DNA from 3 places in the Neobacillus sp. FW104-15D2 genome. Region 2 is predicted to be linked to each of the others. Evidence: riboswitches for the same ligand, from Rfam matches in the RefSeq annotation. Region 2 holds a riboswitch; each other region holds the start of a gene.
What was found. A riboswitch is a leader RNA that binds a small molecule or an ion and turns the genes downstream of it on or off. The one in region 2 is predicted to bind cyclic di-GMP.
Positions count from the first base shown of each region.

Region 1: linked by a shared signal. The riboswitch ahead of AC3WR0_RS15285 (methyl-accepting chemotaxis protein) and the one ahead of AC3WR0_RS24410 (GGDEF domain-containing protein) in region 2 are both predicted to bind cyclic di-GMP.
Region 3: linked by a shared signal. The riboswitch ahead of AC3WR0_RS09305 (DUF4084 domain-containing protein) and the one ahead of AC3WR0_RS24410 (GGDEF domain-containing protein) in region 2 are both predicted to bind cyclic di-GMP.

Region 1 covers NZ_JBYTCJ010000018.1:97,724-108,403, reverse strand. Annotated here, with positions in the region: gene AC3WR0_RS15290 (response regulator transcription factor) at 1-570, opposite strand, end outside; gene AC3WR0_RS15285 (methyl-accepting chemotaxis protein) at 1,442-3,130, opposite strand; cyclic di-GMP riboswitch class I at 3,236-3,322, opposite strand; gene selB (selenocysteine-specific translation elongation factor) at 3,727-5,613, opposite strand; gene coaW (type II pantothenate kinase) at 5,683-6,483, opposite strand; gene AC3WR0_RS15270 (hypothetical protein) at 6,666-6,926, shown strand; gene AC3WR0_RS15265 (Nramp family divalent metal transporter) at 7,150-8,454, shown strand; gene AC3WR0_RS15260 (hypothetical protein) at 8,547-8,858, opposite strand; gene AC3WR0_RS15255 (GNAT family N-acetyltransferase) at 9,051-9,500, opposite strand; gene AC3WR0_RS15250 (MerR family transcriptional regulator) at 9,642-10,400, shown strand; gene bacA (undecaprenyl-diphosphate phosphatase) at 10,547-10,680, shown strand, end outside.
Region 2 covers NZ_JBYTCJ010000050.1:4,107-14,786, reverse strand. Annotated here, with positions in the region: gene AC3WR0_RS24455 (ring-cleaving dioxygenase) at 1-690, shown strand, start outside; gene AC3WR0_RS24450 (amino acid ABC transporter substrate-binding protein) at 1,084-1,860, shown strand; gene AC3WR0_RS24445 (amino acid ABC transporter permease) at 1,934-2,593, shown strand; gene AC3WR0_RS24440 (amino acid ABC transporter ATP-binding protein) at 2,609-3,355, shown strand; gene AC3WR0_RS24435 (DegV family protein) at 3,659-4,483, opposite strand; gene AC3WR0_RS24430 (class I SAM-dependent methyltransferase) at 4,584-5,198, shown strand; gene AC3WR0_RS24425 (threonine aldolase family protein) at 5,214-6,302, shown strand; gene AC3WR0_RS24420 (DUF6933 domain-containing protein) at 6,364-6,867, shown strand; gene AC3WR0_RS24415 ((deoxy)nucleoside triphosphate pyrophosphohydrolase) at 6,870-7,262, opposite strand; cyclic di-GMP riboswitch class I at 7,446-7,530, shown strand; gene AC3WR0_RS24410 (GGDEF domain-containing protein) at 7,690-8,718, shown strand; gene AC3WR0_RS24405 (sensor domain-containing protein) at 9,118-10,680, shown strand, end outside.
Region 3 covers NZ_JBYTCJ010000009.1:70,525-81,204, forward strand. Annotated here, with positions in the region: gene AC3WR0_RS09305 (DUF4084 domain-containing protein) at 1-1,641, opposite strand, end outside; cyclic di-GMP riboswitch class I at 1,742-1,826, opposite strand; gene AC3WR0_RS09310 (hypothetical protein) at 1,990-2,241, opposite strand; gene AC3WR0_RS09315 (hypothetical protein) at 2,492-3,343, opposite strand; gene AC3WR0_RS09320 (putative bifunctional diguanylate cyclase/phosphodiesterase) at 3,753-6,296, opposite strand; gene AC3WR0_RS09325 (bile acid:sodium symporter family protein) at 6,896-7,861, opposite strand; gene AC3WR0_RS09330 (rhodanese-like domain-containing protein) at 7,893-8,222, opposite strand; gene AC3WR0_RS09335 (amino acid permease) at 8,329-9,708, opposite strand; gene AC3WR0_RS09340 (hypothetical protein) at 9,964-10,467, opposite strand; gene AC3WR0_RS09345 (CAP domain-containing protein) at 10,589-10,680, opposite strand, start outside.

The sequences.
Region 1 (10,680 bases), on a different contig from region 2:
GCAGGATTCCTTCCAGACCAGCTCATAGATTTCATTAATGGAGAACACCCTGCCAGCATTTTTCATAAGCAGTTCAACTATCTTATATTCGATTGGTGTAAGCTTTACCGGCTCTCCATGAACCCTTACCTCTTTTGCAGCCTGGTCGAGTGACAGACCGTTTAAGTCAATCGTTTTTGAAAAACCTTCATATGTACCTAGTGCAACATATCTGCGAAGCTGAGATTTAACCCGTGCAACGAGTTCCATTGGATTGAATGGTTTTGTTACATAGTCATCCGCCCCTACCTGCAATCCCAATATCTTATCGGTATCCTCGCTTTTTGCGCTTAAAATAATGATCGGTATATTTTGCTTCTCCCTAATTTTAAAGGTCGCCGATATTCCATCCAGACGGGGCATCATCACATCCAGAATAATAAGATGCACCTTATGTTCATCCAATATTTCCAGTGCTTCTATTCCGTCTCCTGCTTTTAATACCGTAATTCCTTCATTTTTCAAATAAATTTCGATAGCATCCCGAATCTCTTTTTCATCATCCACGACAAGTACAAAATATGGATTCATCTTGAAACCTCCCTTCCTTTCCTTCGATAAATCTATAGTAACCAACGAATCTTAACATTCACTCTGCAAAAATCTTAAGAATTTCTTAAGATTGACAGAAAAGCGTAAGCGACTGTTTAGGGGCGACAAGAATAAGAAGAGTCGGAGAGAAGGTTGCTCTTTAACCTTCCGACGGGTTGGCTTATGACCTCGATCCTAGGCGCTGAAGCTAGACAAACTTTAAAGTTTTCAATATAGTAATTAGATTCGATACTGGAAACTTTATTCCTTTTTTGGGAACATACAAAAGAACTGCCCAAATGAGGTGACCCCCAAAAGGACAGTTCTTTTAAATCTAATGACCTGGAATCCCGAACTCCTTACGGCTACAGACTCGTGCATTTACACGAATTTTCGTGCATAAGCCGATTAGGTCATGCATTTTGAGTCAAACTCGTGCATTCCCTTTTAAAAAACATGCATTCCTTGCTCGAAATCGTGCATTTCCATCTTGAAATCGTGCATTTCCTATTAAAAATAGTGCATTTCTTTTAAAAATTCGTGCATTTCTTTTTAAAATTCGTGCATTTCTTTCACGTCGTTTTTCATTTCCTTTAAAAAAGCTTTGTTTCTATTAAAAGTTCTTCGTTTCTTTCAAAAATTTCTTCAATTCCTCTAAAAAGTTCTTCAATTCCTCTAAAAAGTTCTTCATTTCTTCTAAAAATCTTCATTTCTTTTAAAAAGTTCTACGTTTTTTTCAAAAATTTCTTCAATTCCTCTAAAAAGTTCTTCGTTTCTATCGAAAAGTTCTTTATCTCTATCAAAATCCCCCTTCAAGATCGGCCGTAAGGGTTCGGCCCGGTAAAAAAGAAGGCTTTGACAGCCTTCTTTTTTAAATTCTAAATTTCCCGATTAGCTCCTGCAGTTCTACTGCCATATTGGTTAGTGAATTCGCTGAAGCTGTAATTTCCTCCATACTTGCAAGCTGTTCCTGCGCAGAGCTGGAAACCATTTGGCTGGCAGTTGCCGATTCCTCTGAAATTTTTGAGATGGTGTCCATATTTCCTGCTATTTGTTCTGCACCTGCCGCCATTTGCTGCGTGGCCGAAGATACGTCCACAATCTGAGAGGCAACCTGTTCTACAGAGAGTTGAATCTGTTTGAATGATGTTCCGGTATGGTCTACAGCTTTAATTCCTTCCTCTACTTTCCGCGTTGTAAGCGTCATCGAGTTAACAGCATGATCTGTCTCGGATTGAATTAATTGAATTAATCCCGCAATTTGGCGGGCTGAAGCAGCAGACTGTTCGGCAAGCTGCCTTACCTCGTCTGCCACCACCGCAAATCCTTTCCCCTGTTCTCCCGCCCTTGCCGCTTCTATTGCAGCATTCAACGCAAGGAGGTTGGTTTGGGAGGCGATGCCTGTTATTACGTCTACAATTTGTCCAATTTGCTTGGAACGTTCTCCAAGTCCTTTAACAACTTGGTTTAAGTCAGTGACCGTTTTATTGATTTCTCCCATTTGCTGAACGGCATCACGAACAGCTTCTCCGCCAAGCTGGGCAGCCTCAGAAGTTTCTCCCATATGGTCTGAAACATTTTGAGCGCTTGCTGCAATTTGACGGACGCCAATGGTCATTTCATTTACTGCATTAGAGCTTTCATCCAGGCTGCTAACCTGTTTTTCTGCTCCAGCAGCCACATCCTGGAGGGACATCGTAACCTGTTCAGTTGCTCTGGCAGTTTGATCTGCACTAGCCATTAACTCTTCAGCGGAAGCAGCTACCTGTTCAGATGTGGACGACACATGACGGATTAATTGGCGAAGATTCTCGCCCATACTATTAAATGAGTTCGCCAGCTGGCCAATTTCATCATTGTTCTTAATTTTAATAAAATCAACAGTAAGATCTCCGCCAGCAATTTGTTCAGCAACAACGGCCATTCTCTTAACCGGGCGGGAGATGACCCTGCTGATAGAATAGGCAACAACCAGACCAACAGCCAGAGAAATAATACCAATCAGGAGCATCCAAAATTGAGTAGCTTTAGTTCCCTCTTCTACTGCGTTACGTTGGCTTGCTAGCATACTGTTTTGATAATTAATAAATTCATCTGACTTTGCAGCAAACTTTTCCACTACTGGAGGGGTTTCAATAGAAACGATAGTAGTATACGCTCTCGTGTTATTTTCGTCTTTCAAATTGAAAGCTCTTTCCATTAAGTCATCATATTCTTTATTTATTTCAATAATTTCCTTAAGAAGCTTTTTGCCTTTAGCTGTTTTAAGTTTAGCATCTAATTCTTTGCTCGATTTTTGAAATTCCTTTTGCAAGTCTTGAAAACTGAGTTTATCTTCAAGATTTCCTGTTAAAAGATAGCCTCTTCCAGCGACCTGGCGTTCCCTAACGGCTATAACCATATCCTTTGCACGAAGCACCTTATCAACCCGGTCCTGTAATAAGTTTTCATAAGAATCATTTACTCTCGAAATCTCGTAAAAACCAAGTGAGATAATAACTCCCATCAGGATTAAAATAGCCAAAAAACCACTGTACAACTTTCTGCTGATTGTAACCAATAAAACCATTCCCTTTCTGTCTGTTCCTTGCTGTTATATATTATTTAAAAAACTTAAATCCACACTAAAAAGCCATCCCAAAAAGAATAGCTTCATCCGAAACTATTCGGCATGCTGGCTGGCATAGACAAATTCCCCTTAGCCCCTATAGCTTTGCGCCGCTGCCTTTAGACAGGTTTGCCTTTTTCTAGTTCATTATTTAATTTATGTCATTTTTATAGTCCTTTTTTCACAGACAATTGTAATTATAACATTTACCAAAAAGAATACAATATTGGATAGTGAGGAAAAAACCTCCACTTTATAGCATAGTGTTGTGTTTTAGGATTTACGGCTAAGCCTTCATAGAAAACATGGCATTCGCCAAGCCCTTTTGGCGGAGCGCTAGTTTGTTTATCACGGCACATCCTCAAAAAGGCTCCTTCGTACGATGTTAAACTAACTATGTCTTTCTTGTACTGTGCTTTTCGCCTGACTAGGCTTCCTAAAAAATCTCCTTGTTTAAACTGACGAAGTCTTCCTTTTCCTGTCCTCGTGGCTTAATAAAATTGGTAAACTTAAAAAAGCAGGGCCGCTATCGGGCCCTGCCTTAATCCTTATTTCTGTATCCATACTCGCTTACTTTCAGCGCGTTTTGTTAGGCCATTCGCATCAAGACGCTCAAGAAAAGGAATCATGTATTTTCGTGACAGTCCAAGAATTTCCTTGGCATCTCCCACTTCAAATTCACTTCCTGTTCCCTTCTTAAGGTCCGCAACCGCCTTTTCAAAAATAGCTCCATGATAGGCAAATTGCTCATCAAGCAAGACAACAAGACCCTCATCCTCGAGGAGCTTTCTTAGATCCCAAGTCAAATTGTCCGGGATTCCTGCCTTCGTAAAATAATCCTGAATATAACGTACCTGAAGTCCATCCTTTTTAAGTTCCTCAACGAGGTTTTCAGAACGCTTTTGCCAGTTTTTTGGGACGTGCGGAGTAAAGCTCGCAAGCGATACAAACTGTCCTTTTCTTGCAAAAACTCCTCGGCTAATCCCATTTTCGACTACATAATCAAGTAAGGATTTTGGGAACCTTTTTTGCATAGACTGCAGGAGCTCTGCCTTATTTAAACCAGTTTTCATTGAATTAGCCAAATGAAACTCCTGAATCCTATCGTAAATATCCTCCTCAATCGCATGGACTAAGGAACCTAGAGTGTACTCTTTTCCGTTATATAAAACGAAATCCTCATCCTGCAAATGCTGCCGGAGAACCTCCTCATCAAGCGCTGTCCGCTTAATTAATTCGGATAGCTGAAGGCTTTTTTCTTCATATAAAGCAGCGGAAATTCGTTCCTTTGGTGATCCTTCCTTTTTCTTGCCTAGTTCTTCAATGGTCTGCTCCCCAAATCGGTACTTATTCCCACGTGGGTCAATCACCCATCCGCCTCCGATGGTTTCCTGCGGGCTTGGGCGTCTGAGGATAAACCTGTCGCCACGCTTAGTGAGAATTTCTTCCTCAAGCCTCAGCTGACATAGGATTTCCCCATTTTCTTCCTTGAGTTCATTCCGGTCGAAAAAGACAATTCGGCCCATCACCTCTGCTGTTCCTATATGAAGCTTTATTGGCATCCGCTGCTTAATGATATGCTCTAGGTCCTCAACCACTCTTATCGCAACATCTACCGTTTTAGTCACAATAAAATGTTCGGATGACACCAGTACGTCTCCCCGTTCGAGCTCCTCGCGGGAAATCCCGGAAAGATTAATGGCAGCACGCTGGCCTGCATAGGCTTTTTGTGCTGGTTTATGATGTACCTGCAGCTGCCTGGCCCTGACTTCGATGTTTCTAGGCATAATCGTCAGAGCCTGCCCCTCCTCTACCGAGCCTTCATATACGGTACCGCGAACGACCGTCCCCTGGCCTTTTACAGTAAAAACCTGATCAATTGGCAGACGGAAAGCTCCCTTGGCATCTCGCATTTCCTGCTCTTTTAACGTATTGATAATCAGGTTACGTATCTCTTCTATCCCTCTTTTCGAGAGGCTATCAACCATTACAAATGGGGCTTCTTCGAAAACGGTGCCTTCTAACTCTGAATATATATCTTCCTTCACGAGTTCAATAAATTCTTCTTCCACCCTGTCAATTTTGGTAATGGCTACAATACCTTTTTTTATTCCAAGGAAACCGAGAATATCAAGGTGCTCACGTGTTTGTGGCATGACACCCTCGTCAGCTGCTACCACCAGAACAACCAGGTCAATGCCTGCTACACCCGCAATCATTTGCCTGATAAAGCGTTCGTGCCCTGGCACATCAATAACTGAAATTTGTAGCTCCTCATCCTCATATAAAGGGGCAAATCCAAGTTCAATAGAAATTTGCCGCTCTTTCTCTTCTTTTAAACGGTCCGTATCGACGTTGGTTAATGCCTTTGTCAATGAGGTTTTTCCATGGTCAATATGGCCGGCCATTCCGATTGTAAAATAGCGTTTATCCAATTCAGCCACCTACTTAATTCTGTCTCCTACTACTGTAGCCCTAAATCCTTCTTTCTTCAAGATACTTTTCTAAAGGCTCAGCAGAGCACCATAGGCACCGCAGAATTCACCCTTTTCCAGAAAGTGAGGGGTAAGTCTAAGCATCTCCGTATACGATTCAAGACTATTTTTTAAAGCTGAATTTCCACTAAGAGTACTGCCAATATAGACAATATCTTTCACATGATGGATAGCTGCTGCCTGGAGGCTTATTAAAACAATATTTTCGGCAATCATATTGGATAAGGATGCTATAAGATCCTCCTTAGAAGGTGAGCCTTTTGATACCTTCGCAAAATTGGCTGCTGTTAAATCTGCCCCAATCGGCGGTTCTTCTCCTTCATAAATATCCTTTACGAGTAAGTCTGCTTTCCCCTTATTGCCCAAGGCAGCAAGTTCTGAAAGCTGGTGAAACCCTTCTTCTTTTGCCAGCAGGGACCCAAGCCCCATAAATGCTCCACCGCCAAGCCCACTGCCAAGGATTCGTTCGGATTCGCTGCCTTTAATATGGTACCAGGAGGTTCCTGTACCGATATTTACAAGTAAATATGGAGCCTGTAATTCCTTTTTTTCTTCCATTAAAAGAAACCGGGCTCCATCGCATGTTGCCTGAAACTCCTCGACCATAATTGCATCATGAAAAAGTTGCTTTTGAAGCTGATGGGCCTTCCCACCTGTCAAAGCTATCCTCGCGATAGGCGCAGTCATTTTTAGCCACGACATCACACTTTCTAATTCATCAAGCGGATACATTTTTAAATGATATTTGCCATTCTCTTCAACTGCAATCTTAATTAAAGTTCCTCCTGCATCAATTCCCAGCTTTTGCATCAGTATTCCTCCTCGTCTTTTGACTAAAAGAGCGTACTTCCTACATGTTTTATTTGATTTTCAATCTCTAATTTCCTGCCTATTCTTTCACGATTCCTTCACAAAAGTCCGGTTCACATACCCTGGTTTCATGTTACCTTGAACAAAAGAAGAAAAAATTCATCCCAAAAGGAAGAAAAAATATGAAAAAACTCTTAATATTATTTTTAGCTGTGTTTACAATCCTTTCAGGCTGTCAAAAGGAAGCGGAAAAAACCAAAACCACTTCGTCTAAAGTGAATGCAGGTGAAAAGAAAGAAACCCATGTAAGCAGTTTAAAAACTTCTTTCGCATATCCTCAATTATTAGCTGATAAGGCTGGCCATTATTCCCTTTTAACAGTTGGGACAACGGCCGGTTCCTCCATTGAAACAAATGAAGCTATTTCAGAAGCAGTAAAATGAACCCAGACTCCGGTCTGGGTTTCATTTTGTTTTTAACCACAAATATCAAGTTGAAAAATATGTCAATAAAAAAATTTATGCAGGCGTTAGAATCATTTAGCACAAATCAGTTCACAAAACATCAAATATAAAATATAATATTATTATAAAGTTGCACTAAGGAAACTTTTATTGACACAGTAAAGAATTAAGCGTCCAAGCAAAAGAGAGAGGATGAGAAACTATGAGTAAATCCAATTCTGTTGCTGTTGACAGCACACAGACCGCATCAAGCAAGACGGTCGCGGCCGCAAGGGACGCTATAAATGGAAAAATTACGGGATTTAAGGCACTACTGCCTTTCCTGGGACCAGCGTTTATTGCTTCCATTGCTTACGTTGACCCCGGGAACTTTGCCACTAATATACAAAGCGGTGCCAAGTTTGGCTATAAAATGCTCTGGGTTATTGTTTTAGCCAACCTAATGGCAATGCTGTTGCAAAACATGTCTGCAAAATTAGGGATTGCAACAGGTAAAAACCTTCCTGAGATCTGCAGGGAGAATATGCCAAAATGGCTGACCTATATCATGTGGGTTGTATCAGAGCTGGCAGCAATGGCTACGGATATAGCAGAGTTTTTAGGAGCAACACTCGCATTAAATTTACTTTTCGGTATACCAATGATTGTTGCTACCATCATAACAGGAATAGTTACTTACTTGATTTTAATGCTCGAACGTTTCGGGTTCAGACCAATGGAAAAATTTATAGCTGCGTTTGCTGCATTGATTGGATTGTGCTATGTAGGCGAAACAATCCTCTCACAGCCGAATTTTTCACAAATAGCGTATCACAGTGTTGTACCATGGCTTGGCAATAACCAAAGCATACTGCTCGCTGTTGGGGTAATTGGAGCAACTGTTATGCCCCATGCGATATACCTTCATTCGAGCCTGACACAGGGACGGATTGTACCAAGAAATGATATGGAAAAGCTGAAAATCCATAAATTCAGCACAAAAGAAATTTTAATTGCTATGACATTAGCCGGATTTGTAAACTTATCCATGATGTATATGGCAGCGTCAGTCTTTAATACAAGCGGAAACAGTAATGTCGGTGACCTGACAACTGCCTATCATACCTTAACGCCATTGCTTGGTTCGGCGGCTTCAAGCGTATTTCTTATCTCCCTGCTTGCCTCTGGTCTTTCAAGTTCCGTGGTCGGTACGATGGCCGGCCAGGTAATTATGCAGGGCTTCGTCGGATTTACCATACCTGTATGGGTTCGCCGCTTGGTAACAATGGCTCCTACCTTCGTGATAGTAGCTATTGGCCTGGACCCGACAATGACATTGGTAGTCAGCCAGGTTGTGCTAAGCATTGTCCTTCCTTTCCCAGTCATTGCATTGATTTATTTTTCAAGGAAAAAGGAACTGATGGGAGTTCTCACCAACAAGCCGCATATTACCATACTCTCTTGCCTTATTGCGGTAGTGATTCTTTCCCTAAACATGTGGCTCATCTATCAAACCTTCTTCTCATAAGAGGAAGTAAAATTCAGAAAAACCGGGCATTCGAGAAAAAACACGTCTCTTTCCACCGAGACGTGTTTTTCTTTTACTATATTAACAACCTATTAACCTGGCATATTTTGCCTAACAGCCGGCTCACAATAAATACAAACTTCCTCATCATTAATGGTTGTTAGGTCTGCTTTATTGTATTCCACCCCGCACTGTGAGCAAACCGCCATTTTATCCGTATCATCGTCTAGATCATCTGGCAGTGCATCATTTACGACTATCGCTTCAACCCAAATCCCTGTAGAATTTGGCATTTCATTATTTAAATATTTAGCGGCGGCTTCTTCTGTTTCCCATAAGCCTAAGTCATATAGAAACTCATTGCCGTTTCCAGTGTCAGTCATTAAACCGTATAGAATTTTCATACAGTTTTTCCCCTCTCTAATTTAGGAACTATAGTAAAAAAATGATTTGTTCTTAAATTAGCCTGTTTTTTTGGAATTCAAACCAGGGGCATTGTTAAAGCGTTAATAAATTTCCTTTTGTTTCCATTCAATTCTTTATTACCATACCAATATACTCACGATACCCTCTTTTTCCATTCCAAAAAAGACCATTCACTCTTTTTCAAGTATGCTGATATAAAAAGAAGGTGCTACTTCCCTCTCTTCTATCACTTGAAAACCGTTCTTTTTGTAAAGCATTAAGGCAGGGGAATTGTCACGGCCCGTTGATACTCTAAACCCTTTTGCTTTCAGGACAGATTCTTCAAGTTTACTGATTAAAGCCTGAGCAATTCCCCTTCGAAAATATCCTGGATGAACGATTAATTTGCAAATCGTTACACTCCCTTCTTCTTCAGTCCAGGAAATAGCTCCGCATAGTAACTCAGAACAAAAGAAGCCGAGAAATTTTTCTTTAGATTCTTTTAGCTCTTCAATCGATTCCTTCAAAGCTGGAATTTCATAAAAACCAATGCGTTCTGCTTCTACCTGATAGGAAGCTTTTTGAAGATCATATAACTCCTGAAGCAGTATAATGTCCGTTAAATCTAAAGATTTTATCATGATGTACTCCTTATAATTTGATTTTCAACTATTTCTTTTTTGATATGTAAAAAGCCTTCAAATATATAAAAAATATTTTTTTCACCTTGACTCTGACGTTATGTCATCCTTTACGATAAAGATGGAGGTGTTCAGTAGTATATGTTTAAAATCAAAGAGGTAGCAGAAATGGCAGGAGTGAGCGTACGAACTCTTCATCACTACCACCATATCGGACTGCTGCAGCCAGAATCGGTAACAACGGCCGGTTACCGTTTATATACCCACAAAAACCTGGAACGCCTTCAGCAAATATTATTTTTTAGGGAAATTGGCTTTGCGCTTGATGATATAAAATCTATTCTTGACCGTCCTGACTTTGATCGGCAGAGAGCCCTTCGTACTCATAAGGAGCTGCTGATGGAGAAAAAGGAACGGATTGAGAAAATGATTTTAACAGTAGAAAATACTCTTCAGGCAATGGAAGGGGATGAAAGAATGGAAAACGAGGAAATGTTCAAAGGATTTAATATGGAAGATATTAAAAAGCACCAGGAAAAATATGCTCACGAAGCACGTGAAAAGTATGGTAAAGAATTGGTGCAACAATCCGAGAAGCGGGTTGCACATTATAACCAAGATGACTGGACCGGAATTCAGTCAAAAATGAACGAATTATTCAGCTTTATTGCTTCAAGAATGAAGTTTGGGCCATCAGACCAGGATATCCAAACTGCGATAGGAGAATGGAGACAGTTCATTACCGATCATTTCTATGAGTGTACTCCGGAGATTTTCCGAGGACTTGGCGAGCTTTATGTAGCTGATCCCCGGTTTACTAAAAATATTAACAAATTCGGTGAAAATCTTGCTCCATTTTTACGTGAGGCTATTAATATTTATTGCGATAATTTAAAGTAAACGGAAGTACATCCGCTCGAAGCGGGTGTGCTTTTCGATTTTTTCGGCCATTTTCTTGCTTTTTTCATCCATTTTATATTTTCCTTTTTGGCTTTCTTCCCCTATAATTAATCTTTGTGAGTAATTATTAAAAGAAGGTGTAAAAAATGTCCGAACATATTATTGCGATCATCATGGGGATTGTTGAAGGGCTGACTGAATTCCTCCCTGTATCTTCCACTGGCCATTTAATTTTAACTGGTGAACTTTTGAATTTTACAGGTGACAAAGCAAAAACGTT
Region 2 (10,680 bases):
CGTTTTGAACGTCTGGAAGTAAAGCATACAGGCATTAAAGAACAGTTTGGAACAAAGACTCTTTCCTTTGCAGACTTTGATGACCAGCAATATCAATTAATTTCCGATGAGAACAATGAAGGAGTTAAATCAGGAACTCCATGGCAGAAGGGACCGATTCCATTAGAATATGCGATTACTGGCCTGGGCCCGATTTTTGTGCGGATCGCTAACTTTGATTATTTTAAAGAAATGATGGAAAAGGTTCTCTTGTTCAAAGAGATTGCCAAAGAAGGAGCATTTCATTTATTTGAGGTAGGTGAGGGTGGAAATGGTGCGCAGGTTGTCGTTGAATACAATGCCATTCTGCCTCCAGCTCAGCAGGGATTCGGTACAGTACACCATGCTGCCTTCAGGGTTGAAGATCGTTCTGTACTGGATGAATGGACTAATCGCATGGAAAGCTTCGGCTTCCAGACCTCAGGTTTTGTGGATCGCTACTTCTTTCAATCATTGTACTCAAGAGTGGCTCCGCAAATATTATTCGAGTTTGCGACTGATGGACCAGGCTTTATGGGTGATGAGCCCTATGAAACACTTGGGGAGAAATTATCGCTTCCTCCATTCCTAGAACCAAAACGTGAGCAGATTGAAAGTATGGTTCGCCCTATTGATACCGTCAGAAGTACTATTGAATTCGCTCAAGAATAGTTTTTTTTGAGAGGCTTCCCGATGTGGGAGCCTCTTTTTAGCTAATCAGAATTTTATATCCAAAAATTCTGAACGCACGACGGACAGGACAAGGAAGGCTTCGTCAGCTATTTCATCGCACGAAGGAAAAGCACCTGCTTTTCCGAGGATGGCCTAGTCGGGCGAAAGGCACACGATGTGCCGTTTTGAGCCTGATAAATAAAACTAAGGCACCCGCCAAAAGGACTTGGCGAATGCCAAGTTTCTAATATCCACTTTTTACATATAGGTGAACAGTGAAAAATGACCCATTTTTATATTGTATTTTAGTATGTTAAAGTGTTATAATGTGCTAGTCTGATAATATGGTAACGTACTAAAGCGTTATTAATTAATTAAAGGTGGTATTTTATAATGAAACGTATAGCTACATTTCTTCTTATAATCGCAGCAGTTTTCTCCGTTGTAACTGGCTGTTCTTCTAAAGCAGATACCGGTAAGGACAAAGAGCTTGTCATTGGTATTGATGACAAATTTGCTCCAATGGGTTTCCGCGATAAAGATAATAAACTAGTTGGTTTTGATATAGACTATGCAAAAGCAGCAGCTAAGGAAATGGGAACAAAAGTGAAATTCCAGCCAATCGACTGGAGCACAAAGGAATCTGAGCTTGCCAGCGGCCGTATCGACCTTATCTGGAACGGATATACCATTACTGATGACCGTAAAAAGAAAGTATTATTTACAAAGCCTTATTTGAAAAATGCACAGGTAGTGGTTACTCTTGCTGATTCAAAAATCGCAAAGTTAAATGAACTGGCAGGGAAGAATGTGGGTATTCAATCAATGTCTTCCGCAGCAGATGCCTTGGATGCTAATCCAATCAAATCTAAGATCAAAAACGTTACAGAGTATAAAGACAATGTTACCGCTCTTAGTGACTTGAAGTCAGGCCGACTTGATGCAGTAGTAATTGACGAAGTTGTTATTAAGTACTACATGTCGCAGGAAAAGGATAACTACAAACTCCTTAATGAATCACTTGCTCCGGAAGAATATGGCGTAGGTGTGAAAAAGGGTAATGAAGAGTTATTAAATAAGCTTCAAAAAGCTTTGGATAAAATGAATGAAAATGGCACAGCCGCTAAGATTTCAACTAAGTGGTTTGGCGAAAATAAAGTTCTAAAGTAAAATAGAGTTAAAGAAAATGACACAAAACAGGATTTCCTTCGGAAACCCTGTTTTGTTTGTGGAGGAACACTTTATGTCTGCAGATTATTTTAAGACAATTATTGTGCCCATGCTAGAAGGGGCCGAGACAACAATCCTGCTATTTTTGATTGCTATTGCTGTTTCGATTCCGCTGGGCTTTCTGTTAACACTGGCAGTGAGAAGTAAATTTAAACCATTGTCCTTACTTTGTCAGGGTTATATTCATTTGATGCGCGGTACGCCATTACTGCTGCAGCTATTATTTATATGTTTTGGTCTTCCGCTGATTCCGGGAATCGGCCAATACCTTGTTTTGGACAGGTTTGTCGCTGCTGCACTTGGTTTTACTCTAAACTATGCGGCTTACTTTGCAGAAATCTTCCGTGGCGGACTTTTGGCCATTGATAAGGGGCAATATGAGGCTTCGAAAGTTCTGGGTCTGAGCAGATGGCAAACGACCAGAAAAATTATCCTTCCGCAAATGTTCCGGATTGCACTGCCGGCTGTTGCCAATGAATCCGTGACATTGGTCAAGGACACAGCTTTACTCTATGCCGTTGCGGTGCCAGAGTTATTGCACTTTGCAGAGACGGCAGTTAACCGTGATTTTACCATCATGCCTTTTTTCTATGCGGGTGTGATTTATCTAATCATTACGTTCGTATTAAGTATGTTCTTTAGATGGCTTGAACGCAGATTTAAATTTGAATAGGAAGGAGTGGTGAAGTTGGCTATTATTGAAGTTTCCAATCTTAAAAAATCTTACGGGAATCTGGATGTACTTAAGCAGATTACCTTTGAAGTAAATAAAAATGATGTGGTTGCGGTCATCGGCCCTTCCGGCTCCGGAAAAAGCACCATGCTCCGCAGTCTTGTCCATCTTGAGGAAATAGATGGGGGCAGCATCCGAGTTGCAGATGATTATCTAGTGAAGGATGGGGTTTACTCAAGGCCACAGGATTTAAAGAAAATAACTTCCCGTATGGGAATGGTTTTTCAGCACTTTAATCTGTTTCCGCATCTTACTGTAATAGAAAACCTGGAAGTTGCTCCTAGAATGTTAAAAAGGGAGTCACCAGTCGCAATTAAGCATCGAAGCACGGAGCTTTTGAAAAAAATCGGGCTCACTAATCGGGCGGATGCCTATCCAGCCAATCTGTCAGGTGGACAAAAGCAGCGTGTTGCTATTGCTCGGGCTTTAATGCTGAATCCTGAAATTTTACTATTTGATGAACCTACTTCAGCACTTGACCCAGAATTAACTGGTGAAGTGTTAAAAGTAATGAAGGATCTCGCTGAAGAGCATATGACCATGGTAGTTGTAACCCATGAAATGGGATTTGCTAAGGATGTTGCAAACCGGGTTCTTTTCATGGACAATGGCCAAATAATTGAATCTGGACATCCTGACGATCTGCTGACAAATCCTCAGCATGACCGGACCAGAGCATTTCTTAACAGGAGTTTTAATTAAATTTAAGTATAGGACCGGCGAAAGCCGGTCTTTTCTAATAGATAGGAAAGCTATAAAATTGTCTAACTCCAGCGCCCAGCAAATTCTCATCTAAGAACAGCTTCCTTGAGTATCTTGCACATGAGCAATGTAGATTAAGTTTCTCATTCATGTAGATAAACATTCCAACTCTGATGAGAATTTTCCCAGGAGAGAGGAGCTCAATACATTCGCTGCTGGTGCTCTCAGAGTACTAAATGGGGAAGAGCAGGCAAAGGTATATTAAAGAAGAAGGCTCATCCATGTTTTGGATGAGCCTTACTTTTAAAAAGATATAATTATTCCGCCTTTTCCGGCATAGGTGCCCATTGTCGCGCCCATATAATTGACGATTACTTCTTTAGGCTGGAATTGCCGGAGGATTTCCTGTTTTACTTCTTCGGCTTCTTCCCTATTTCCGGTGTGGGTAATGCCAAAGGTGATATGGGAGAAATCAGTTTCTCTTTCTCCGATAATCTCGTAAACCCGTTTAAGGAATTTCTTTCTGCCGCGGATTTTTTCCTTCATCACAACCTCCCCCTTAATACCTTCAAGGATAACCTTAATGTTAAGGATTTTTGCCAGAGAACCCTGAAATTTACTCAAACGTCCGCCTTTTACAATATTCTCTAAAGTATCCAAAAGGACAAGAATATTCATTCTTTCCCGGTACTTTGTCAGTTCTGCAAGGATTTCATCCATTGCATGGCCTTTTTCAGCAAGTTCAGCTGCCAAAAGGATTTGGATTCCATGGGCCAGTGATCCGCCCAATGTATCCCAAACCGTAACCTTTGCCTTGGAAAGTTCACCGCCTAGACAGGCTGATTGATAGGTTCCGCTCAAACCGGAAGAGATGGTGAAGCAGAGTAATTCCGTATTGCCGTCAAATTTCGAGAAAACCTCTGAAAAAGATGCCGGTGATGGCTGCGATGTTTTGGGCAGATCGTCTGAAAGGAACATTTTTTCAAAAAATTCCTTTGGTCTCAGATCAATCCCTTCCCGATAATCCTTTCCTTCCATTGTGACAGTTAAAGGAACAACGGTAATATCATGTTTTTCAAGCAGTTCCTTAGGTAAATCTGCAGAACTGTCCGTTATAATTTTTATCATTTCTATATCCACCTTAGCCTAATCTTTTCTAAACTGTTATAGTTAAATTATATCAATTAGTATTATTTAACATAAAGATTTAAATCTGATAGGAGTCACCATGAAGGAACATGACTATGATAAATTACTCAATATCAAAACTGAGGGAGGGTTAAGGCTGGTAAATGGTTCAGTCCACTACCATCCGTATGAACCAACACCTTATAGCGCTCTTGAGAAATTATTCGAAACCTACGAGATAAAAGCCAATGGACAAGTCGTTGACTTTGGCTGCGGAAAAGGAAGGTTAAACTTCTATATCAATCATTTTTTCGATGCTGCCGTAACGGGGATTGAAATGAATAAGGCTTACTTTGAAGATGCTATTAAAAATAGAAAGTCTTATCTTCAAAAACGAAAAAACAGGGAGAATAAAATCCACTTCCTCCAGCTATTTGCGGAGGAATATGATATTGATTCCCGCGATAATCAGTTTTATTTTTTCAATCCATTTTCGGTGCAGGTATTTACAAAAGTTTTAAACAATATCCTCTTATCGATAGAAAAAGTTGCGAGGGATATTGATTTGGTATTCTACTATTCATCCGAGGATTATATCTTTTATCTGGAAAACCATACAGCCTTTAAGCTAATAGAGGAAGTTAGGCTTCCGGATTTGTACGAGCATAATCCAAATGAAAGATTCTTAATTTATCGTTTATCATTTGAAAAATAGAGAGGGGTACATAGCATGGGAGAGGAACTATTAAAAGCCTTTAAACAGACAAAGCACCAATTATCAGGCAATGGGTTTAGAGAGGTTGAAATCATGAAAGAAGCATTCAAGGATGTAGACGGGCACCTTGAAAGTGATATGTATGGAGATGGGCAGATTATAGAGGATTTCCAGAAAAAAATGGCGGAGTATTTGGGGAAGGACACAGCTGTCTTTTTTCCAAGCGGGACAATGGCACAACAGATTGCATTAAGAATCTGGTGTGACAGAAAGGAATCAAAGAAGGTTGCTTATCACCCGTTATGCCACCTCGAAATCCATGAACAAGATGGACTAAAGGAATTACATCATATACAGCCAGTTTTGCTTGCTGATAAACATAGAGTCATCAGTCTGGAAGACGTGACATCCATGGATGAGGATATTGCATGCCTGCTGCTTGAGCTGCCTCAGCGTGAAATTGGCGGACAATTGCCTGACTACCAGACTCTTGAAAAAATCTCCGTTTATTGCCATGAAAAAGGGATTAAACTTCATCTGGATGGAGCTAGATTAATTGAAGTTCTTCCATATTATGAAAAAACAGCAGCTGAAGTTTGCAGCCTTTTTGATAGTGTCTATGTTTCATTATATAAAGGAATTGGCGGAATTGCTGGTGCAATCCTTGCAGGTGAAAAGGACTTTACTCAGGAATCAAAGATATGGAAAAGGCGCCATGGCGGGGATTTAATCAGCCTCTATCCTTATATTATTAGCTCAGACTATTACTTTGATAAAAGAGTTAATAAAATGGGGCAGTATTATGAGGAGTCAAAGGAACTGGCTGAGTTTTTTAATAACTGCGAGAATGTATCCACTTTACCTCAAAGACCCGTTTCAAATATGTTTCATGTTCATTTTCATGTGGCTAAGGAAAGCCTAGTATCGCTCCTGGCAGATATTTATAAAGAAACAGGCATCGGCATTACCGGGAATTTGAGAGAAACAGGAGAAGACTCCTGCTATTTTGAACTAAGCGTCGGGGACAACTACGGCAACATTCCAAAAGAGCAGATTGAAAAAGTATTCGGCTTGCTTGATGAAAGAATCAAAGCTTTATCGTGATTTAATAAGAGGATGCCAACGGGCTTTTTTCTCTAAATAATAGGATAGGCGTGGTAGAACAATGCTGATAATAGGCGCGACTCAAAAAGCATTAAAAGAGCTGGGGATAACACCGGAAGTTTATAGTGAGGAGATCTCGCCAAATACAATGACATGGCATATGAATATGTTTAAAATAGGCCGATACAATAATCTGCTCCTAATGAATGATATTACATTATATAGCTTGACCATTGTGGGAGTAAAAAAGAAAGATCTGCGTAATTTTAATGAGCTTATTCGAAACCATTTTCATACACAGTTCTTGGCTGAGGGGTATAAGCCTGAAAAAATAACCCTTTTTCTAAATCAGATAGACGAAATAACTTTTACAAAAACACATAACAGAAGAGTAGTGGGCTGCATGGTAGATATTGTGAAACTCATTAACCATATTTATCCTTCAGGTAATGACCTGATTGCTGAGAATCCTGTAGAAATAAATAGGTATAATAACGATATGTTTTTTTCAGTTACCAAGGAACGTCCAAGTAAAATGTTTAGGGAGCAACTGGAAAGTCTGTAGAGCTATTCTCTTATCAGTTTCTCCACCGCAGGGACATCGGCCGGAGCCCATACCAGCAAGGCAAGATTTTCTCTCTTCAGCCATATAAGCTTGGAATGTTCAGAAGGCTTTGGTATGTCTTTAACCACTTTGCTTTTAATCGTAATCAATTGAATAGTAAAGCTTTCGTATTCATGAGGGTTTTCATGAAAGATATCAATGGGATCGATTTCACAGCCCAGTTCTTCAAAAATCTCCCTTCTCAGGGCGGTAAAAGGATCTTCCCCTGGTTCTACTTTTCCACCCGGGAGTTCCCACATGTTTGGCATAGACATTTTTGGGGACCTAAGTGCACAAAATATTTCCCCATCCTCATTCTCTATCGGGGCTGCAACCACTTTAACTGCCTTTTTCAAAAAAATGCCTCCGTTCACCATTTTGTCCCTTCATCATATCAAGACAGGAAAACACAAACAAATAGGCTCGTACTGATTGATTAAGTGTCTTGTGAAAATTTTAGGAATCTATAACTATATGCCCTATTGAAATGTCTATTTTTATATAATAGAATGAGTACATAGGACTAAATACCCAAAAATTAAAAGAAATGGCAAACTTATCGAAAGGTAAGGACGCAAAGCTAAAGGGGCTAAAGTCAAACGACAAAGCCAGCCAGTTGCCGATCATAGGATGTTTATTTTCGGCTAATCTTTTAGATTAGCTTTTTTATTTAGCTAATCAGTATTTATATCCATAAATTCTGAACGCATAAGCAAAACTAAGGCATCCGCCAAAAAGGCTTGGCGAATGCCAAGTTTTCCTAATTAAAAGGTGGGAATCGTTATGGAGTCACTGGATAACTTAAAAAGAAGCATTTATCTCTGGATCATCCCATTTATTATTTTGGCTTTAATTATCTTTAGTATTGTCCACCCTAATCCCGCAGCCAGCAGTCAGTTTAACGAAATGGTAACACCTATTCTTTTCTGGATCATGCTTGTAAGCTGGTATATGATTTTCCAAAACCTTTTCTTTCGTGCAATCGAATATATGAATCTGGCAATCATCAGTTTGGCTCATATAGCTTCTGTTTATGATTCTATTTATCACTTTATGGCAATGGGGAAACCGGGCGCATTGGGGATTGCGGTAATCTGGACTCCATTAGTATTTATTCTGTTTTTCCTTACCCTGCAATCGAAATTGGGTTTAATTTATTCGCTAATTATCTTTGCGGTAACTCTTAGTTTTGGCATGCAAAATCTTAATCATATCCCAGCTTATTATTTAGTGCCATTAGCACAATATTATATAGCTAATATTGTTTATATCGTTATACTCTTCTTTTTTCAAAAGGTATTTAAAATGCATGGAGAGATTGAGCTTTTAAAAAGAAATGCGTCAGTTGATACCTTAACCGGGATAGCAAACCGCAGTCAGATTGATCTTTGGCTTGATACACACGCGGAAAAGGCGACCAGACAAGGAACCACTTTTTCTATTATCTTTTTTGACATCGACCATTTTAAAATGGTAAATGATGAATTTGGCCACAAGGCTGGGGACAATGTATTAAAAGAGTTTGCCCAGCTTATTAAGGAATTTCTTCCGAAAACGGCCTTTTTTGGCCGTTGGGGTGGAGAAGAGTTTCTTATCATTTTTAATGGTCCTTTGGAAAAGGCTGCAGAATGGGCTGAGGGCTTGAGGAAAACAATCAGCAAACACGAATTCGCAGTTGGCAGCAGACAAACTGCGAGTTTTGGGGTAACTGATTTTCAACCTGGAGAAACAACCGATGCTATGCTTGGAAGGGCCGATATGGGACTATACGAATCAAAAAATCAGGGGAGAAATCAAATAACACTCGTTTAAGTTTACATCTTAACTTTCTTAAAAGCATCCATGGGTAAATACGGATGCTTTTTTGTTTTGGCTCTGGTATTAAAGCTCAAAGTTGATTTTTCCCTAATTTGATTGAAGCAAAAGGCGCGAGACTCCTCGGAAACGCTATCGCATTTCCTTCGTGCGTGGGCAATTTCAAGGGAGGTATTCAATGTCCTGCGGGAAAAGCGGTCCAAGGGAGACCCCGCAGGTGCATAGCGCCGAAAGCGGAAATCAACAGGCAAGATTAACAAAGCCTTGTTTTTTTAGTAAAAGTCCATATTAAGAGTGATAACTTACATTGTCGGAAATAAGATTTTCTGATATGTTAGAGTAAATGGTCGAAATAGACTGAAAATTGACGTTACCTGCAGCTGGGGGACATTTTAGATGAAAGTAAAGAATCAAATTCAAAAGTATAATGTGACAATTATATTAGGATTTATCGTCATAGCTGAGATTTTTGATGAATTGGTATCCACCTTTTTTAGTTTGAAAAGGACAACTGCCTTTTTGATCGATATTTCGGTGCTTTTGCTTTCTACATCTCTGGTTTATTTAATGCTGAAGGGAATTAACAAAACTTCATCAGAGCTCCAGAGAAACAGGAGAAGGCTTAAGAATATATTTGATACTCTGGATGTTGCCATTTGGTCGCAAGATCCGACGAATAACCTCTTAATTTCACCAGGTATTGAAAAATTATATGGGTACTCGATGAACGATTTTTATCAGGATCATTTGCTTTGGAAAAAGGTTATCCATCCTGATGACCTTCCTGTATTAACTGAACGGAAGAAAGTACTTGCTGAAGGAAAAGCGGTGACAAGTGTATATAGAATCATCCGGCCAGATGGCGAAGTGCGCTGGATACAGGACAGAGGGATTCCGCTCCTGGACGAGAAAGGCAACCTTATCGATTTTAACAGTGTTCTATTTGATATTACAGACAAGAGAGAAAGCGAGGAAAGGTATCGCAGTATCGTTGAAATGTCACCTGATATCATAGCTGTATATAGCAGAGGGAAAATTGATTACATAAATGAAGCGGGCTGCCGTCTATTTGGAGCGTCAGACTCGGAAGAACTGTTTGGAAAACCCATCTCTCATTTGATTCCTCAGGATATTCTGAATGAAGTTAAAAACAAGGAATTAACGATTGAAGATAACTTTGAAGATAAGATGCAGTTTGAATTTAACATGGAAAGCCCTGATGGAAAGGGTATAGAAGTTGAAATGACTGCCATGCCAATTCTTTATGAAGGAAGAGTGGCAAGGCAAATTGTTGGAAGAGATATTTCAGAGCGTAAAAAGGCAGAAAAAATGATTGAGTATATGGCTTATTATGATGGGCTGACGGGCCTTCCAAACCGAAATATGTTTAGGAAACACCTTAACGATGCAATAAACCGGGGGGAAGGGACCAAACTGGCAGTCTTATTTCTAGATTTGGATCGCTTTAAAATTATTAATGATACAAAAGGGCATACCATTGGTGACCATATTTTACAAATAGTCGCAAAGCGGCTGAAAAATGCTGTACAGCAGGATGGAATCGTCTCTCGGCAAGGCGGGGATGAATTTTTAATCCTGGTGGAAAATGCGGACAGGCAGGAAGTCATAAAAGTGACGGAACGTATTCTCGCAGAATTTTCATTTCCTCTGGACATAGACGATCAGGAGTTTTTTGTAACACCTAGTATTGGAATCAGCTTGTTCCCGGGTGACGGAAATGATGAAGAGGCTTTAATTAAAAATGCTGATACCGCCATGTATTTGGCAAAAGAACGCGGGAAAAATACTTATCAATTTTATACCTCTCTGCTGCATGGGGTCTCATCTCATAAGATGGAATTGGAGCACGGTATAAGAAAAGCGCTTGATCAAAATCAGTTTGTTTTATTCTACCAGCCTCAGATTGAACTGGAGACTGGGGACATTATAGGAATGGAA
Region 3 (10,680 bases), on a different contig from region 2:
CCCTTTCGAGAATAGGACGAATTCCGCTCCGCCCTGCCTTCCAACCACTTCATTTGTAGCAATAAGCCCTTTTAGCCTACCACCGACTAAATGAAGCAGCTGATCTCCCAGAGTATGTCCAAGAGTGTCATTAATAATATTAAAACGATCTAAATCGATAAACATAATTCCATGCATATCATTTTTATTAATGTTGACAGCTTCATTCAAAACCTTCTCAATCATTCTTCTGTTTGGAAGGCCTGTAAGCAGGTCATTGTAAGCCATATTTCTGATTTTCTCTTCATTTCTTTTATTATCCGTAATATCTTTTGCTATCCCAAATACTCCCGTAACTTGGTTTTCAATTATAATTGGAACTATTGTAAATGAAGCAATCGTTTCAGTAACAAACAGTTGAATTTCAAAGCCCTTTGAATAACCCTTTATAGCCTCTGAAAAGATTTCGGTTACCACTTCCCTATTTTGCTCACTTACAATCTGTAAAAAATGCCGTCCGGCCAATTCATAACTTTGTAGTCCCAAAAGTTTTTGGCAAGCCTCATTGGAAGATGTAAATATCCCTTCAAGGTTCACAGAAAAAACGGCATCCGGATGATTATGAAAAAGAGAGCTGTAACGTTGTTCGCTATAGGTTAGTTCTCTGGTCCTTTCTCCATATTGCTTAAGCAGCTTATGGTTATCAATAAGAATAGCAACCTGACGAAGAATAATTAAAACGATAGTCGCTTCGGATCCAACCACCAGAGTTTTGTCCCCAGCCCCTTTTTCGGCAATAAACAGAAAAAGAAGGGCAACGGCCATATACGGTAAAAGAAAGCGAACAAAAAAAGATGTTTTTTGAAACAAACCGGTTTGTTTTAACCCTTTATGCTTTACTTTATCTCCGCCTCTTAGACCGGCAAGTCCAACTAGCAAAACAGAAAGGGGATATAAAGGATCTATAAAACTCCCTGAAATGTAAGTGTCAGTAGTCCGCATATACAGATAAAAGGTATCAGCGAAAACCTGAATTAGAAGTCCCCACATAATAAACTTCATGCTTTTCTTTTGAAAGATGTTATTTGAAAAAACATAAATATTTAAAATGCCCAGAAACAGCGCCAAATCGCCAACCGGCGTTCCTAAGGAGACAAGCATAAATAACGGAGAAACCTCTGAAACTTCGAGAATAGGCTTTATAAAAAAGCTCCAGCTAAAAGTTGCAGCAACCGTCATGGTAATAGCCATACTCAAAAGAGTTTTAATTGCTTTGTACTGTTCTCTTGCTTTAACAAGCTGATATGTTAAAGCCGAAAAGTAAAAGAATATTTGAAGCATATAAAAAATATCGGCATAACCAGGATAAGGCACATTAATTTTTAAATGGTTTTCATAATAATCCCCGATTACTTCTGCTGTAAAAAAGCTTAACGCCCCAAGGAAAAGGAGGAACCAAAACGGCCTGCCTACCACTTTTTCCTTTTTCCAAGCAAGGAATAGCCAAATCGATGAAAGCAGTGGAGCAAAAGTTGAAAAAGCATTTCCTCCAGGAATCAGCATTCTATCATTCATTTTCCAGTAAAGAATCCATCCATAATAACTAAATAAATAGAGAACAATAAAAAGAAAGAGAACCCATTTTCTGCGGCTATTTTCCATTTTTCCACTCCTGCTGTATGTCAGAGATGATGTAATAAAAAAACTGCCTTTTTTTGCGAAAAGGCAGTACCAATCTGAAAAAATTTTTTTTGCTCAGATAACCGGCAACCCGGCTGCCATAGTGAAAACACCTTAGGCCCGTAGCTTTGCGTCCTCACCTTTCAATGAGTTTGCCTTTTCAGTAGATTCAGTTTTTATGATATGAGCCTTATTTTACCACACATAATAATCAAATGGACTCATTTTTTTCCACATATAGCATAAAAAATAGTTATTCCAAGGTCTATAAGCCTGTATTTTTGACATAATTAAGCAAAAATAAATTTAATCAAACGTTTGATTAAATTTCTATAAGGCCTTATTTAAAAAGGACTTTTCCACAGCCTTATCCAATTCAGGGCTTAATTTGCTTCTTGTTGGAAATGCCATCCTGTAAAACTCAATGGAAAGGTTTTTGCTGTCTTCAATTACCTTCAGCTTTTTCTCGGGTTCATTTTTAGCATAAACTTCTACAACAGCATCAGTCCCTCCACTATTTAATTCCAATAGCCAAATTGTTATTTTCGAGTTTTTTAAGATTTTTATTGTCTTTTCAAACATCTTTTCTACTGCTTCCTGCCCTATTGTTCGTGCTGGACTGCAGCTGCTTTCTTTTTCAGGTCTTCCGCACTAGCTTCGGCACTAAGATCTTATTAATAGAAAGGAAATACGGAAGAGAAAAATCATAAGTCTGCTTCCGCTCATCATTAAAACGTTTTCATATACCAAATAATAATGAAACACGATAGAAAAAAGAGCCTAATAGGAGATGGTGACTTTCCCCCTTAGGCTCTTTTGCTATAATCATAATTTAATTTTTTCCAGCTTTATTATTTGAACTTCCTTTTCCCGGATTGGATGGGTCTTCCCCTTTTATATCTGTGCTAGTATTATCCGCAGGCTCTGAACCATTTCCCAGACCATTATTATTTTTAACCTTTTCTTTTTTATATTTTTCAGTATGTGAAGCCTTTGTACTCTTAGTAACAGTGTTTGTTTTCTTAGTCTGCTGCTTTCCTTTGCCAGGATTAGAAGGGTCAACTCCTTTGACGTCTGATGCAGTTCCATCCCCTGGCTCTGAGCCATTACCTAATCCATTATTATTTTTAACTTTTTTCTTCCTTTCAACAGGCTGACTGGTTGTGGATGATGTTCTTGGTTTTACTGCTGTATTTGTTGTCTCTGTTGTGCCCGGTGGTTGTACTGGGATAACTTTTGAAGTTATAGACTTAGAGGTGATTTCACTTGTATTTGAAGTATTATCTTTCGCTTGTGGTGTACCAGTGCTGTTTTGAATATAACGATTTAGGTATTCATAATAATTGCTTGTAAATGTACTTTGCTTCGTACCTGTAACCTTTTCCGTTCCTGGAGGGATGGCTGCTGCGGCTAAAACAGCTGCATATCGGGATTGCAATTGCTCAAGCATCGCTGCTACTTCCTGTTTTGAGAGGGATCCATCCTGATCCTTAGATAACGCTTCCATAAGGCTGGTCATTACCATCATATCACTTGCTGAGGGAATAACTGAAACCTGTGTCTGGCCCGAACCGCATCCACAATTACAATCCTTTTCTCCTGAAGTTGCCCATACTTTAGGCATAATACTCCCCCCGGCAAAGCCTAAGGCGATTAAAAAGGTGAAAAATAGGATTTTTTTCATATTTACTTTCTCCTTCCAAATTTGGTATAATTATATATTTACAAATTTGGAAATATTAAACTTCGAATGTCCTATTTTTAAAAATTTTTTAGTCCAAATTATGCATCTTCCAACTTCTTTTTTCCATTTAAAAAATGAGTTAAACCAAAACATGCCATATGTCCCCTGATATTTTTCACATTTAATCAGCTTTTACTATTTAAATAGTACTTTAGTACATTAACAGTTAAGCCTTAATGGATATATAGGAAAACATTAGAAAAACTTGGCATTCGCCAAGTCCGTTTTGACGGATGCCTTAGTTTTGCTTATGCTTCAGAATTTATGGATATAAATTCTGATTAGCGAACAAAAGGGATAAGCACCATGATCAGATGATGAAAGTTTAAACAACAAAAAACCGCCCTTATCAGGCGGTGAATGTACCCTGCATTGACAGGAGATCCTCAAAGTCACTTGCTTTAACCGGCTTGCTGTAATAATATCCTTGCATTTCCGTACATTCATTTTCAAGCAGATATTGAATCTGGTAAGCCTCTTCTACTCCCTCCGCTATTACGTGAAGACGAAGGCTTTTAGCCAGATTAATAATCGCATATGCAATCTCTGCATTATTATAGGCTTCGTCAATATCTGTTATAAAAGAGCGATCAATTTTAAGAGTATTAATTGGAAGCCTTTTTAAATAACTCAATGATGAATAGCCCGTTCCGAAATCATCTATTGCCACCCTAATACCTTCATTTCTTAGCTCACATAAGGCAGCAATTGTTTCATTTGTATTGTATAGCAGCACACTTTCCGTTATTTCTATTTCAAACAGCTCTCCAGGAAGTTTATAAAAAGTTAAGAATTCCTTTACTCTTTTTACCAACGCTGAAGGGTTTTGAAACTGCTTTGCGGAAAAATTCACAGCCATAGTAAGCGGGAAAGGATACTTTCCCTTCCATACTGAAGCCTTTTTGCAGGCTTGTTCCATAATAAATTCCCATATAGGCGAAATCAATCCTGAATCCTCAGCGACAGGTATAAATACTTCAGGAGATACCGGCCCAAGCTCCTCATCCGTCCAGCGAGCCAAGGCTTCCACTCCGGTTATAAATCCTGTTTTTGCATTAATCTTTGGCTGAAAATAGACATCAATCTTTGCTTCCTGTATTGCTTTCCGCAATCGTGTTTCCATCGTCAGCCGCTTATGGTTTTTTTCATTCAGCCTTTCATTGTAAAAAACAACGCAATTTCCACCCTGGTTTTTTGCTTCGTACATAGCCATATCCGCGTACATAATAAGTGTATCAATATCTTTGCTATGATCCGGAAATACACTTACCCCGCAGCTTGCACCCACAAAAACTTCAGTTTCACCTATAAAATATGGTTTTTTAAGACTATTAACCACTTTATTTCCGAGCTCCTGAAGGGCTTGTAATTGGGCGTTTTCTAAAATAATGATAAATTCATCGCCTCCCTGTCTAGAGATGAATCCCTTGCTTAGCAGCGCACATGTTTTTAAGCGATTCGCAATTTGCTGGATGAGCTCATCGCCCATATTGTGTCCAAGTGAGTCATTTACATTTTTAAAACGGTCAATATCAATAAACATAAGCGCAACATTTTCACCATTTTCTTTTATAGAAGATAATGAAGCTGTCAGCTTTTCTGTCGCATGTCTTCTGTTTGGCAGTCCTGTTAATGGATCATGGAGGGCTTGGTACTCTATCATTTGCTGGCTGGTTTTAAAATTGTCCACGTAGGTTTTCAATGAAGAGGACATGGCATTCACGTTTCTTGCAAGGAAGCCTAACTCATCCTTTCTGATTGATTCGATGGTTTTTCCAAAGTTCCCCTTGGCAATTTCATTTACCTGTTCGGCAATATAATCGATTGGCCTTGTTATTGCTCTTGAAAAAATAACACTTGTAATTAAAACCAGCAGCATAAAAATTCCAGAGAGAATGATATGCTTCACCAATTCTTTATGAAGCTGACTATCGATAACACCATAATCATAGGTAAATCCCAGAACAAACGGCTCATCTGGTCCAAGCTTTGAAGGTACGAAGGTTTTTTGGACCTTCTTTCCATTGAGCACTTGAATATAGCTTTGCTGCTTACCCGTCTTTATCGCTTTTTTTATGTATTTTTGATCGGTATCGCGATTATAAAAATGATAGGTTCCATACCAGATTGGCTTTGCAGAAATTCTTGTGTAAGGCTTTCCGTTGTCATTGATAATTTCTTTTTTCTCACCAAATTTCTTCGGATTGAAAACAGTCAGTTCAAGGACACCCTTCAGTTTATCTGTGAAACGATTGATGATTTTGATAGGTCCAAACCGGTTCTCATATGCCAACACTTCATTGTCCCGGAGATAGGGATCGATAATATAATTAGTGCTTCCTTCATAAAAATAGCCCCATTTATCAATATGCTTTGGATTGCTTGAAGCCACCTCTACCGGACCGGACCAGTAATTTGGCAATGACTGACCTTTTTTAATCGTGACGTTTTTATTTACAAACAGCTGGTTAAAGGCTGTATGCCAATATCCCCAGTCCTTTGTTGACATATTTAACTCATCCGGATCAGAGGACCTAACACCAATAATATCGTTATTTGTTTTCCCCAGTAAGGTAATATGGGATATCATAAGCTCCTTTGAGAGAGCTGTTAACTGATCATTTGTCACCTGCTCATAATTTGGCGGAAGAGATTTTTTTATGGCAACTGATGCAATTCGTAATTCCCTACCAAGCTGATCTTCTACAAACAAGCTTCCCTCTTTTGCCTGCTGTACCTGGAAGCTTAATTCCTGGGCAAGCAAGGTAATTTCCCGATTATTCTGGTTTAATAGCTCTTCTTTTGATTGAAAAAAATGGATTGTATTATTAGAAAGTAGGATTGCAAAAACTAGAAGAGTAAAAATAAGCGGCAATTTCTTCTTTATATCCATATTTGTGAAATCCCCCTGTAAATAGCACAATAAAAAGCCCCACTGTTCCTGAAAAAGGTAATATTCTGGAAATTAAATAGTTAAAGTGGCGTTAACTTTTTCTAGCGATTTTAAGATTATATCACTATATCAATATTGAATAACAGGGGAATTTTTACTGTAATTAACTTCCTTTTACCTTCACAAGAACATAAAAAAGCAACAAGCACAATGCCAAGCCCCATTATAGGACCTCCAATGGCATTAGCCGATGCTGCACTTTTTGTACCTGTCACAAATCGGAGTATCGTGCACCTAAACCGGTTAGCTCATCCAAAAGGGGTATAACGGCCTAGTAATACAAAATATTAGAAGAGCTCATCATGCCCCAAGTCCTTTTTGACGGATGCCGTAGTTTTTCTTATCACACTTCGGCACATCGTGTGCCTTTCGCCTGACTAAGACATCCATGGAAAAGCTAGTGCTTTTCCTTCGTGCGATGATATTGCTGACGAATCCTTCCTTATCCTGTCCGTCGTGCATTCAGATTTTATGGATATAAAATTCTGATTAGCTAAATAAAGCCTGAATCGCAATAGATTCAGGCTCACCAAATTTGTTCAAATGGCTGTGCTTTGGCTTTTATCTCTTTTATAAAAAAATCCATTCAGGAGCAGGCCATTTAAGGAAGCCAACACCTGCTGAAACAGCATCCCTACTACTACAGGAACGGCAACGGCTGCCGGGAAGTAGGAAACAGCCAATACTGCACCGGCACTAATATTTCTCATACCTCCAGTAAAAATTAGCGAAACAGTTGTTTCCTTGTCCCTTTTTAAAATCCTGCCTATTCCATAGGATAATAAATATCCCGTTAATGCAATAAAAAATACTACACCAATGATTCCAGCTAATTTCAGACTAAGATGCCTGAGGAAAGGTGCCACAACCGCTCCATTCAGCATTACTACTATGCCAAGGGCTGCTTTCGAGAAAGGCGCAAGCTTTGGACTTAGCATTTCTTTTACCTTTCCTTTTGTAAATTGATTTAAAAACATTCCCAACAGCGAAGGAATTACAACCATTTTCATAAGCCCCAGCATAATTCCCACACTATCCATCTCTACCTTCTGCCCGATAAATAAGGATAAACTCCATGGAACAATAAGAGGAGAAAGCAGCGTATCAATTAATATGATACACAGAGTAACAGGTATATTCCCTTTATAAATCGAAACCCAGATGAAGCTTGTAATACCCGTAGGGATAACCATACTTAATACAAGCCCAGTGATAGTGTAGCCATCACCACTAAACGCGAGATGGCCAATTCCCCAGGCCCATATCGGCATAATAAAATGAAGAATGGCTAAGGCAATAAATATTGGAAAAGGATGAACAATAGCTTCTCTTAGTGAACTGAAATTGGAACTTAAACTCCCCGAGAATGTCATAAATGCAAAAATCCATGGAATTAGATAAGAAAAGTCTTTTAAATAGGCTGCAAACAAAACACCCAAAATCACACCTGTAGGCGTAATAAATGGCATCATTTTTTCAAGCCGTTGATTGATTGTCTTCAGCATGCTGCTCTCTCCAAACTGTTTGCCACAAGCACTAGATCGTTTTTAAAAACTCTTTCCAGGCAGTGATCCCGCCTTCAAGCACAATAGTATTTACCTTTTGACCAGATAAAACATCTGCACACTTTTGAGCAGAGTTTCCTGTTGTGCAGGCAACTACGATTTCCTTAGCTTCCGGCAGATCCGCAACCTGCTGGTCTGTACCCAGAATATTTGTTTTTGGCAGATTAACAGTAGCAGCCATCGGATGTTCGATATGGTATTGCTGAAATTTTTCTTCTGCCCTTACATCAAGAATCACTACTTTTTCGTTATTGTTTAACTTTTTATAAAGCTCTTCAGGAGTTATTTTTTTATCACACATTTTAATATACACCTCATTAATAGGATAACACTTTATCATGCTATTTTAAGAAAATAAATACAAAAGCGCCAAAGGAATTTTAACCTCTGGCGCTGCTTGTCCACCTTTAGCTTGCTCTATTAATAATGTCCCTATTGGTTTTATGCAGCCCTTTGGCATAGTAAAACACTACCAAAAATACAATCCACAGAGGACCAATAACAATAGCAATTCTGCTATCCTCTCCATAGGCCATGAGAGCCACTACAAAGACTAGAAATGCAAGTGAAATATAGGATGCAGCCGGGAAAAGCGGCATTTTATATTTCAGTTTCGTACCCGGATTTAAACTGCGGCGATAGCGAATTTGGGACAGCAGGATAATTCCCCAAGTCCAAATCGCTCCAAACGTTGCAATGCTGGTAACCCAGGCAAAAACCTTCGCAGGAACTACATAGTTTAACAATACTCCTAACAAGAGCACTGCAGCGGAGGCGATTACGGCCGCTCCTGGCACCCCGTTTTTTGTTACTTTACTAAAGCTTTGCGGGGCTTCGCCATGCTCCGCGAGGTCAAACAGCATACGAGCAGTACTGAAAATTCCGCTGTTGCAGGATGAAAGAGCTGCTGTTAAAACAACAAAGTTAATAATACCCGCAGCGGCCGGAATACCGATTTGTTTAAAAGTCAGGACAAAGGGACTTCCCTGAGTGCCAATCTCCTGCCAAGGATATATAGACATGATGACAAACAAAGCGCCAACATAAAATATTAGTATTCTCCAAAAGACTGAATCAATTGCTTTGGAAAGAGTTTTTTCAGGGTTTTTCACTTCTCCTGCCGTTACCCCAATCATTTCAATGCCAAGATAAGCAAACATAACCATTTGTAATGACATGAGCACACCTTTGACTCCATTCGGGAAGAATCCGCCATGTGCCCAAAGATTTTTAATTCCAGTTGCAATACCTCCGTTGCCTATTCCAAAAGCAATCATACCTATACCTACAATAATCATGGCGACAATGGTTACAATTTTAATTAATGCAAACCAAAATTCAAGTTCACCATATGCTTTTACGGCAAGAAAGTTGACAGTCGCCATCGCTACTAGAGCAGCCAAGGCCCAAACCCAGCGAGGAACACCAGGTATCCAATATTCCATATAAATACCTACAGCTGTAATTTCAGCCATACATGTTACAACCCATAGAAACCAGTAGTTCCAACCTGTTATGTACCCTGCGAGCGGTCCCAAATAATCACGCGCATATTTACTGAAAGAACCGGCAACTGGTTTTTGTACTGCCATTTCTCCCAGCGCTCTCATAATGAAGAACATAATTATTCCGGCAAATCCATATCCTAGCAAAATCCCCGGACCAGCTAATTTTATGGCTGAAGCAGATCCTAAAAATAATCCTACACCTATTGCCGCTCCCAATGACATAAGCGTAATATGACGTTCCTCCAACCCCCTGTGAAGCTCCCTTTTCTGTGAACTCATCGAAATCCCCCTTGTTACTTAGTATTATCTTGTTCTTTTCTCATTTTTCGACTATTTTTCCCCTGTTGTTATAAGATTCGAGCAATTCATATGATTTATAACCATTTTTTCTTAACTGTAATCCTATTTTAACATAGCGAATACAAAATATTTTTTCAATTAAATAAAAGCAGCCCGCAGACTAAAATCTGCGGGCGAGCTATGTCACTTGTTTCTGCCAGGCTAACTGCCAAGCATATGTTAAGAATGATTGCCTCAGCTTCCTGATTTAGGTTTAGGGGTAGCTGGGTAATATTGTCCCGATCCCATCTGCGAACCGCCCATTCCCGGATAGCCCATTTGCGAACCGCCCATTCCTGGATACCCCATATGCGAACCGCCCATTCCTGGATACCCCATATGCGAACCGCCCATTCCTGGATATCCCATCTGCGAGCCGCCCATTCCTGGATATCCCATCTGCGAGCCGCCCATTCCTGGATATCCCATCTGCGAGCCGGCCATTCCTGGATAGCCCATCTGCGAACCGCCCATTCCTGGATATCCCATCTGCGAGCCGCCCATTCCCGGATAGCCCATCTGCGAGCCGCCCATTCCCGGATAGCCCATCTGCGAGCCGCCCATCATCGGATAACCCATCTGCGAGCCGCCCATTCCCGGATAGCCCATCTGCGAACCGCCCATCATCGGATTTCCCATCTGCGAGCCGCCCATCATTCCCGGGAAACCTCCCATACCATATTGCCTATTTTCAGCCATTAAACTTCTCCTCCTAAAAAGATTCAAGATAGTATATGTAAAGGAAACAGGACCGTATGGTTGTCTACCCATATTGTAATTAAATAAAAGTGAGCCAGGAATTCTGGCTCACTCTGTTTTCTTATTTACCGATAAACATCTGTGACCAGTAGTTCCCGGTTTGGTCAAATCCTACCCCAATATTGGTAAAACTGCGGTTTAGAATATTAGCAC